DNA from 3 places in the Citrobacter sedlakii genome. Region 3 is predicted to be linked to each of the others. Evidence: predicted binding sites of a transcription regulator. Region 3 holds the regulator's gene; each other region holds the start of a gene.
The links. Region 3 encodes LexA, which represses DNA repair genes until DNA is damaged. Its sites were predicted from a motif close to TNCTGTATGTACATACAGNA; they were not measured.

Region 1 (3,282 bases), 2.2 Mb from region 3:
TTTTACACCCCTGATAATGTGAGATTCGGATTCGTTTAAACTATAGGGCTTACATTACTTTTCGTAGCCATAAATGACAATGGCGACGTCCTTGTTTTCATCATACCCTTATTCGTTGCTGAATCGAAGCAGCACCCGGTTCATTCTCCTCATCTGCTGATTATTTGCGCAGCGCCCGGCAGATAAGATGTGAAAGCAGCTCCAGCTGGCGTGCGGTTTCCAGACTCAACCACACATAACCGTGGATCGGCGTTTCCGCTACATTGCGCTCGTCATGCTGGCGGATAAGCGTCCGCAGTTCATTAACGGTATCATTCAGTTTTTCGGTATTGGCAAGGATCGGCTGCGGGTTCCCTTCAAACAGCGCGTGGGTGATGGTCAGCAGCGCCTGCTGCGTCATCTGCTGAGTTTCCCGCAACGTGTGGGCGTTGAGCATCACGAAGTGGCTCGCGCGCGTTGCCCACAGGGCGTTGATTTGCAGCTCCAGCATGCAGACCAGATTGCGATTCACGGTCTGAATGGCTTCGAAAATCGATTTCTGAATGCGCGTCTCTTTGCTGGCTGGCGTGATAAGCCCGCGCATTTTCACCACATCGCTCAGCAACTGTTGCAGGTGCTTCTCCAACCTCGGACGTTCCAGCAGATTGGGCGACAGCGCCGCCTGATAAACCCGGTTGTATGCTGTCACGCAGTGCGCCAACTGGATACGCCAGTGAATGAAGGCCCGCTGCGGCCAGATGCCGGTAAACAACATCGCCAGAAGCGAGCCGAGAATGACATCGCCGCCGCGCCACAGCGCGGTCTCCATATCCCCGGCTGGCGCGCCAACCACCACGGCAAGCGTAATGCCGATCAACAGCGCCTGATACGGTTTTTTCCCCAGCGCCAGCCAGCCGCAGAGAAACATCGCCGCTGCGCACCATAACAGCATCAGCGGTAAGGAAAACAGCTCAAGACGCAGCGCCACCAGCCCGAGTACCGAACCAAGAATTGTGCCGCCGATTCGCTCGAAGGCGCGGGGAACCACGTTTCCCCAAAAGGAGATCGGCCCCATGATCACCACCAGCGTGATCAAAGGCCAGGTGCCTTCCGGAATGTTAAACAACCGGACGAGGAGAAAGGTCAGGATAAAGGCCAGCGCAATACGGATGCCATGCACGACACGGTAATGGCGATACAGGCGGATTTCGAAGGGACTCAGCGACTTGTCGGCACGCACTCATGCACTCCGTCAGAAAAACAATAAACGGATTGTACCTGCTTTTACACTGAAAATTTCACCGTAGCGGACAGGACATCTCGCTAAGCGTAGTCTCACTTAGCGCCAGTCCGCCAGGTTTTCGCGCTTATTTGACGGCAGGTTGTACGGCGATATACATCTCAATGTCCCAGTAGCCGTCTTTGCAGCCATCGTTAAGATAGACTTCAAAGCACGGTTTGCAGGCCATCTCATACGCTTTGTCCTGCAACAAACTATTGAAGAACTGATACCACGGCGTGGCGAAATCCGTGTCCGTTACGCGGGCAACCGCCGTAGCGTATTGCCCGCCCTCGATTTCGCTCAGCGTAACGCCTTCGCTGTTTTCCGGGATAACGAAATCGGTCGGGACGGACACCACCGTACTGCAGCGCAGTTTCTCTGCGGGAACGTCGTCCGGATTGTCAAAATACACGGCGATCCATTCATCCGTTACGATCTGTTTGCCGTCCACCCACATCATCAGTTGCTCAAAGCCCTGCTTCACCGTTTGTTCCCAGGGTCCCACCAGGTGGAAACCCGCTACGGTTCGCTTATCGACTTGTCTGATCTCGTAGTTCATGTTGCCTCCATTGTTACACTGTATTTATATACAGTGTAACGAAGTCGAAATAACAGCCACAAGTTATTTGTGATTATTATGTGAGCAGAGGCGAACTCCTGCCAGTCTCCTGTCAGGCTTTATGGTGGAAGTAGTCGCTCAGTCGCGAGAACAGACCGCCCTTGTCAACTGCTTCCAGCGTCACCAAAGGCCAGTGGGCAATCAGCTTGTCGCGATCATACAGCTCGATTTCCCCGACCCGCTGATGGGCGGTGAGCGGCGCTTCAAGCTCCGCTTTATCCAACACATATTTCGCTTTGATGTGAGGAATTTCCGCTTTTGGTAAGGCCATCCAGAAATCCTGCTCGGTGCCCAGCGCAATCTTCTCTTTATCGCCATACCAGATCCGCTCAGCGCCTACTTGCTTACCGCTGCGCAGGATCTGCACCGTATCGAAATTCTGCTGTCCCCAATGCAGCAGTTTACGCGCCTGTTCCTCCCGACCCTTCGGGCTTTCTGCCCCCATAATGACCGCAATAAGACGCCGCTTGCCATCAACCGCGGAAGCAATCAGGTTAAAGCCCGCGCCAGAAGTATGTCCGGTTTTCAGGCCGTCGACGTTCAGCGATTTATCCCACAGCAGACCGTTGCGGTTGTACTGGGTGATGCCGTTCCAGGTCAGGCTTTTCTCGCTGTACATGTGATAAAACTCAGGTTCGCCGTGAATGATCGCCCGTGAAAGCACGGCCAGATCGTACGCGGAGCTGTGCTGTCCCGGCGCATCCAGGCCGTGAACCGTCTCGAAATGGGTGTCCTGCAAATGCAGCTTCCTGACATAGCTGTTCATCATCGCCACGAACTGCGGCTGCCCGCCGGCCACATAGTCCGCCAGCGCAACGCAGGCGTCATTACCGGAATCAACAATCAAACCACGGCTGAGATCGCGCACCGAGACGCGTTCACCTTGTTTGAGAAACATCAGCGAAGAACCGACAAACACCGGGTTATCTTTGGCCCATGCGTCGCGCCCAACCGTAACCATGTCGTCAGGAGAAATGTGCTTGCTGTCGATGGCCCGGTCAACCACGTAGCCGGTCATCAGCTTGGTCAGACTCGCCGGGTTGCGCTGCTGATGTTCATTTCCGGCGGTAAGGATTTGCCCGGTGGTGTAGTCCATCAGCACCCATGAAGCGGCCTCTACCGCAGGTGGCTGCGGCGCGAAGTCGACAGTGCTTGACGCGAGCGCGGTAGAAAGGTGCGTAGCGAGTAACGAAGCGGCAATAAACAGACGGCGTTCCACAGCATATCCTCAGGTGTGACAAAAGAGCCGTCCTTTTTACGGAAAATCTGATAAACGAACAGGGATTAATTGCAAGAAAATGTGACGTAAGACACGTTTTTCCACTCAGACGGGGTCCGCATTTTTACCTCACGCCATTTTATTCGCCTCCTGACAACAGCTCTGGCTGATCGCCCCGCCGAA
Region 2 (3,282 bases), 1.7 Mb from region 3:
GAATATCACCCTGCGAGAGAAAATACTGTCACTACAGCTACCGCACCTGTAAGGCCAGTATTCATTTTCATTTAGCGACAGGCAGATCTGAATAGCGCGTAGTGTAAGCCGGTGACAGCATCTCACGTTTCATTGCCCAGGGCTTCTGGATGCCCTGACCCGCAAACCAGACCTTCCCATTCCCTGACGCGTTAATGCCGTCGATTACCGTCATGAGTGCCGCGCTATTAGCTTTCGGGGCGAAATTGTCAAACAAATTAAGCTGTGCTGTGCCGCGACTAAAAAAGTCAGCCAGCATGACACCCGCTTTCATGTAACGGTAACCTTCGACCCATATTCGATCCAGTGATTCTATCGCGGCACGAATGATGTCACGCGTATCATCAGAAGGTGCCAGTAATTTCACCGACGATTGATTTCCATAGTAAACTTCATTATCTGCGTGCGGGCTGGTGCGTAGAAAAACGCTAACAAAAGCACAAAACTGATGTTCACTACGTAATTTTGCTGCAGCGCGCTCTGCATAGGTGCAGACAGCCTGACGCATATCGGCATACTCGGTAATACGATACCCAAAAGAGCGGCTGCACATAATCTGTTGCTTATTTGGCGGGAATTCCTCAAGCTCCAGACACGGTTCACCACGCAGTTCACGCAACGTTCTTTCCAGAACAACGTTGAAATGCTTTTTGATTACCCACGGTGAGCTATTGGCTAAGTCCAGCGCTGTACTGATCCCCATAGCGTTCAGTTTTTTACTTATGTGCCTTCCTACCCCCCATACCTCCTCTACAGGTACGCGCTCTAACAGCTTGCGCTGACGTGATATGTCGGATAAATCAACCACACCTCCCGTTCCAGGCCATCTTTTTGCTGCGTAATTTGCTAATTTTGCTAACGTTTTGGTTTGCGAAGCGCCGACCCCGATCGTGAGCCCGGTATTTTTAAACACCTGGTTTCGCACGGTTTTGCCAAAATCTGTCAGCGACATGCAGTTGGCTACGCCCGATAAGTCGATAAAGGCTTCATCGATTGAATAGATCTCGATGGATGGCGACATCTCCGTCAGCGTCTGCATAACCCGTGCACTGAGGTCGGCATAAAGGGCATAGTTTGAGCTGAATATGTGCACTGCAGAGGGGAATGTCTTATTTTTCAATTTAAAAAATGGTTCTCCCATCGTGATGCCGAGCGCTTTTGCCTCTGCTGAACGCGAAATTACGCAGCCGTCGTTGTTAGAGACCACCACCACGGGTTTTCCCTTTAAATCCGGGCGGAACACTGTTTCACAGGACGTATAAAAGCTGTTGACGTCGGCCAGAGCAAACATCGTCATTGATGTGACTTCACTGAAAATGTCACTACGCCAAATATTTCCAGATCTTCTGGATGATGAAACGTAATGGGTGAGTAATTGCTATTGTGCGGTACTAGTTGTAAGACCGGATGAGTTCGTAGCTCCTTGACAGTAAACTCGCCGGCGACAGCAGCAATCACAATATCGCCATGGCTTGCAGACAGAGAACGGTCAATTACCAGAAGGTCACCATCCCCAATTCCAGCCCCTGTCATGGAGTCGCCGCTTACTTTAATAAAATACGTGGCGCTAGGATGGGCTATCAAAAGCGTATTGAGATTCAGCCTATCTTCAACATAGTCTTGCGCGGGGCTGGGAAAGCCACAAGGTACCCGTTCCGTAAAGAGAGGAAGAGGGATAGAGGGGGCAATCTCAAAGGGATAAAAAATCTTCATAATGAGAGACTCAATTTGACTGTGTTTATATACAGTATCACTGAGGTTTTAGCACGTTCAACCTTCTTCTAGCAGTTTTCTGGAACCGTTTGAAGTTGGGAGTAATTTAGATTTACCGTATGAGTCGTAAGGTGAGATTGTAGAAATCCACTACAAGTTTTTTGGTCCGCTGAGAGCGAGAAGCGGACCCTGAAATCAGGGCCCGCCTGTTTTTATCTGAGCATCAGCAGAGGCTGGTTGCTATCAGACAACATCTCTGTTGTGTTGCTGCCGATAAAGAACCTGCGTAGTCGTGAATGCCCATATGCCCCCATGACCATAAGATCAATTTCGTTTTCCTCGGCATAGCGGCACAGTGCCTGAGTCACGGTGTCGGCTTTAAGCAGACTTGCCTGACTGGTTATGCCAGCTCTTTGCAACAAAGAGTGAGCTGCCTCAAGCAATTCTGATTTTCCATTCACCATCACCAGGTGGCAGGCCAGGTTCAAAAATAACGGACTTACAGAAAGTCGACGCAAATTTTCCAGACTCGCTTCACTTCCGTCATAGGCGAACATAACACGTGAAGGAACCGAGAAGGTTTCGGGTACAATTAACACAGGATTTTTTTGCAGACGAATAACATTCTCAATATGGCTCCCGACCGGATTGGATGCCCCCCGGCGCCCCAGCACCATAAGACGCGTATCCCCCAGTTCAGCCAAAATCCCGTCCAGCGTGCCATGTTTTTGTAATTGCTGTGGTGCCGGTAATCCCGCCTTTGTCAGCAGTTCAGCACAGTTTTTCAGGATGGCTTTACCCTGCGTCATCAATAATCGGTTACGTTCACCCTCAAGGCGAACCAGCTCATCTGTAAAATGCTCCCGACTGTCTAAGCCAATGGTTCCTGTCAGGTCCGAAACCAAAGGCTGGTCACTTTTTTCCAGGACATGAAGCAGGGCCACCGATATCTTCAGCGCGGAGGCAGCCCAGGCCGCATATTCGCAGACTGCCTTTGTTGATGACGAGCCATCCACACAGGCAACAACGGTGTTGTTCATTTCATGACTTTCGGACATTAATGACCTCCCATTAATTTATCAACTTCTTCGGGTTTATCATGCACACCAAACCGGTCAACAATGGTACGGGTGGCATCATTCATCCCGCGTATCTCAACCTCAGCTCCCTCTCTGCGGAACTTAATAACCACCTTGTCCAAGGCACTCACCGAAGTGATGTCCCAGAAATGGGCGTGTGAAACATCTATCGTCACATTCTCAATCGCCTCACGGAAATCAAAGTGGCTGGTAAAGCGATCTGCTGATGCAAAGAATACCTGGCCGGTGACGGTATAAGTTCGACTCGTCCCTTCCGGAACTGAGGTTACACGCATGAAACGGGATACTTTCGTAGCAAAGTTGAGCGAAGCAATTAGTACACCGGTCAGCACGCCGAAGGCCAGATTATGTGTTGCCACCACAACTGCGACGGTGGCAAGCATAACCACGCTGGTTGAAAGGGGGTGTGTACGCAGGTTTGTAATGGAGC
Region 3 (3,282 bases):
ATTCAACGGAATAGCCGCGGCTGAACAGTTCGCCGAGATACTCGCGGAACACCGTCGAATAGAGCTTATTGCCTTTAAAAGTGCGGCGGATAAAGAACGCGCCCAGGCGACGGAAAATCGGTCCCGCAGGCCAGAAGTTCAGGTTGATACCGGCAGCGATATGCGGCGGCACCAGCCCCTGATGGTAAAGAACATACGAGAGCAGCAGATAGTCCATATGGCTGCGGTGGCACGGCACATAGACGATTTCGTGCCCGTCGTGGGCCAACTGGCGCACGCGCTCGGCGTTATGGACGTTGATCCCCTGATACAGACGGTTCCAGGTAAAGCCCAGAATGCGGTCGGTCAGGCGAATCATCTCGTAAGAAAAGTTCGCAGCGATCTCTTCCATCAGCGCAATGGCGTTTTGCTGCGCTTTTTCGTGGGAGATCTTCTTGCTACGCGCCTCGTCTTCTACCGCGCGGGCAATGGCTTTCGAGGCCAACAGTTTGTTAAACAGATCCTGTCGCGCCGGCAGACGCGGACCGACCGCCGCCAGACGCTGACGGGCGAAGTGCATACGCGCCACGCGCGCCAGTTTCTGCGCGATGGTTTTGTCGGTGCCGTGTTCGTCGGCCATGCGGCGCAGCGACACGGACGGCGAGAAACGCACAAAGCTGTCGCGCCCCAGCCAGGAGACGGCAAAGAATTTCTGAATGCCGTTAAGCATACGTAGCGGCGGATTCACTTCGCCTTTTTCACGTCCAGGCGAGCGGCCAAACATCACCGAGACCGGCACCATTTGCACATCCAGGTCTGGATTACTGCGATGCAGATCGAGATAGTTATGGAACAGCTTGATAGATTCTTCTTTCGGCGTGTAATACGTAAAGACACGCGGTCCGCCATGAATAAAGACATAGCGCGGCAGCAGCGTGCCGTCGATCTCCAGCGGCTCTAACGGGTCGGGAAGATCGTGCGCCAGACACTGCGCGCGCAGTGTGAGTAAGTCCGCTTTGGAGTTATACGGCAAAACGTACATAATTGGGCGAGAGGTATCGAGTCCCAGTTCCGGGGCAGGATCCGCCGGAATAGACTTGCTTTTTACCAGTACGCTTAATGGTAAATTCAGTAATTTATAGTAAATTCGTGGCCAGCCGGACATAAACGATGTAAAGCCTCTGGTTAATAATGCAAATGCGCTGCAAGGATATCAGAAAGTCATGTGAATTTCTGTTGTATACGGTCATACTTCGCGCCGCGTTGCCCGCACTCAGATTATACGCGCTAACAAAGCATTGTCATTGACGCCAATAATGCAAAAAGGTTCTTTTAATGGCTAACAATACCACTGGATTCACCCGAATTATTAAAGCAGCCGGTTACTCCTGGAAGGGGTTTCGCGCAGCATGGGTCAACGAGGCGGCGTTCCGTCAGGAAAGCATTGCGGTGCTGGCAGGCGTGGCCATCGCCTGTTGGCTGGATGTCGATGCTATTACCCGCGTTCTGCTGATTGGCTCGGTGCTGCTGGTCATGGTTGTTGAAATTTTAAACAGTGCAATTGAAGCCGTCGTCGACCGTATTGGATCCGAATATCACGAGCTGTCAGGACGGGCGAAGGACATGGGATCGGCGGCAGTGCTGCTTTCCATTATTGTCGCGCTGATCACCTGGGGCATTCTGCTGTGGGCCCATTTTCACTAACAACATACGCGCTCCGTTCCATAACCGCATAAAACTGCGGATCATTGTGCAGTTTGTGGTTCCAAAATCACCTTTAGCTGTATATACTCACAGCATAACTGTATATACACCCAGGGGGCGGAATGAAAGCGTTAACGGCCAGGCAGCAAGAGGTGTTTGATCTTATTCGGGATCACATCAGCCAGACAGGTATGCCGCCGACGCGTGCGGAAATCGCGCAGCGTTTGGGGTTCCGTTCCCCAAACGCCGCTGAAGAACACCTGAAAGCGCTGGCGCGCAAAGGGGTGATTGAAATCGTTTCCGGCGCGTCCCGCGGCATTCGACTGCTGCAGGAAGAAGAAGATGGCTTACCGCTGGTCGGTCGCGTTGCGGCAGGCGAGCCGCTGCTGGCGCAGCAGCACATTGAAGGCCATTACCAGGTCGATCCGTCACTGTTTAAACCGAATGCCGACTTCCTGCTGCGCGTCAGCGGTATGTCGATGAAAGACATCGGCATTATGGACGGCGATCTGCTGGCGGTACACAAAACGCAGGATGTACGTAACGGTCAGGTGGTCGTGGCGCGCATTGATGACGAAGTAACGGTAAAACGCCTGAAAAAACAGGGCAACAAAGTCGAGCTTCTGCCAGAAAACAGCGAATTTACACCGATCGTCGTGGATCTGCGTGAACAAAGCTTCACGATTGAAGGGCTGGCCGTCGGCGTCATCCGCAACGGTGAATGGCTGTAATTTCATTTAGCCGGATATAAGAGCGTACGCGCCGTTATCCGGCGCCAGGCCTGGCAGCGCTGTGCTTATCAGGCCTGTATAATTTTAAATCTACGATAACTGCTCCTCAGGCTTCTTCTCATGCCGTTCTTTGCATCTGCTGATAAAGCGCTCTGGCGTCTTGCCTTACCCATGATTTTCTCCAACATCACTGTGCCGCTGCTTGGGCTGGTAGATACCGCGGTGATAGGCCACCTTGATAGTCCTGTTTACCTCGGCGGGGTGGCGGTTGGGGCGACGGCTACCAGTTTTCTGTTCATGCTGCTGCTCTTTTTACGAATGAGCACTACCGGGCTTACGGCGCAGGCGTTTGGAGCGAAGAACCCACAGGCGCTGGCGCGCGCGTTAGTACAGCCATTGCTGCTGGCGCTGGGCGCTGGCCTGCTCATTGCGCTCTGCCGAACGCCGCTGATCGATCTGGCGCTGCATATCGTCGGCGGTAGCGAAGCGGTGCTGGCGCAGGCAAGACGCTTCCTGGAAATCCGCTGGCTTAGCGCGCCCGCCTCGCTGGCCAATCTGGTCCTGCTGGGCTGGCTGCTCGGTGTGCAGTATGCGCGGGCGCCGGTGATTCTGCTGATTGTCGGTAACATCCTCAACATTATCCTCGACCTGTGGCTGGTGATGGGCCTGCATATGAACGTGCAGGGCGCTGCGCTGGCTACGGTGATAGCTGAATACGCCACGCTATTGCTGGGAATGCTGATGGTGCGCAAGGTGCTGCATCTGCGCGGCGTCTCGATGGAGATGTTAAAGCAGGCCTGGCGCGGGAATATTCGTCGCCTGCTGGCGCTTAATCGCGACATTATGCTGCGTTCGCTGCTGCTCCAGC

Region 1: sbmC (DNA gyrase inhibitor SbmC) is a predicted target of LexA. The motif match lies at 1,837-1,856, and genes of this name have one in related genera.
Region 2: umuD (translesion error-prone DNA polymerase V autoproteolytic subunit) is a predicted target of LexA. The motif match lies at 1,770-1,789, and genes of this name have one in related genera.

What each region holds. Positions count from the first base shown of each region.
Region 1 covers NZ_CP071070.1:1,845,844-1,849,125, reverse strand. Annotated here, with positions in the region: gene JY391_RS08690 (FUSC family protein) at 161-1,219, opposite strand; gene sbmC (DNA gyrase inhibitor SbmC) at 1,347-1,820, opposite strand; gene dacD (serine-type D-Ala-D-Ala carboxypeptidase DacD) at 1,933-3,099, opposite strand.
Region 2 covers NZ_CP071070.1:1,286,275-1,289,556, reverse strand. Annotated here, with positions in the region: gene JY391_RS06170 (hypothetical protein) at 1-52, shown strand, start outside; gene umuC (translesion error-prone DNA polymerase V subunit UmuC) at 68-1,330, opposite strand; gene umuD (translesion error-prone DNA polymerase V autoproteolytic subunit) at 1,333-1,752, opposite strand; gene JY391_RS06155 (universal stress protein) at 1,965-2,792, opposite strand; gene JY391_RS06150 (SulP family inorganic anion transporter) at 2,810-3,282, opposite strand, start outside.
Region 3 covers NZ_CP071070.1:4,392,306-4,395,587, reverse strand. Annotated here, with positions in the region: gene plsB (glycerol-3-phosphate 1-O-acyltransferase PlsB) at 1-1,144, opposite strand, end outside; gene JY391_RS20825 (diacylglycerol kinase) at 1,315-1,683, shown strand; gene lexA (transcriptional repressor LexA) at 1,806-2,414, shown strand; gene dinF (MATE family efflux transporter DinF) at 2,535-3,282, shown strand, end outside.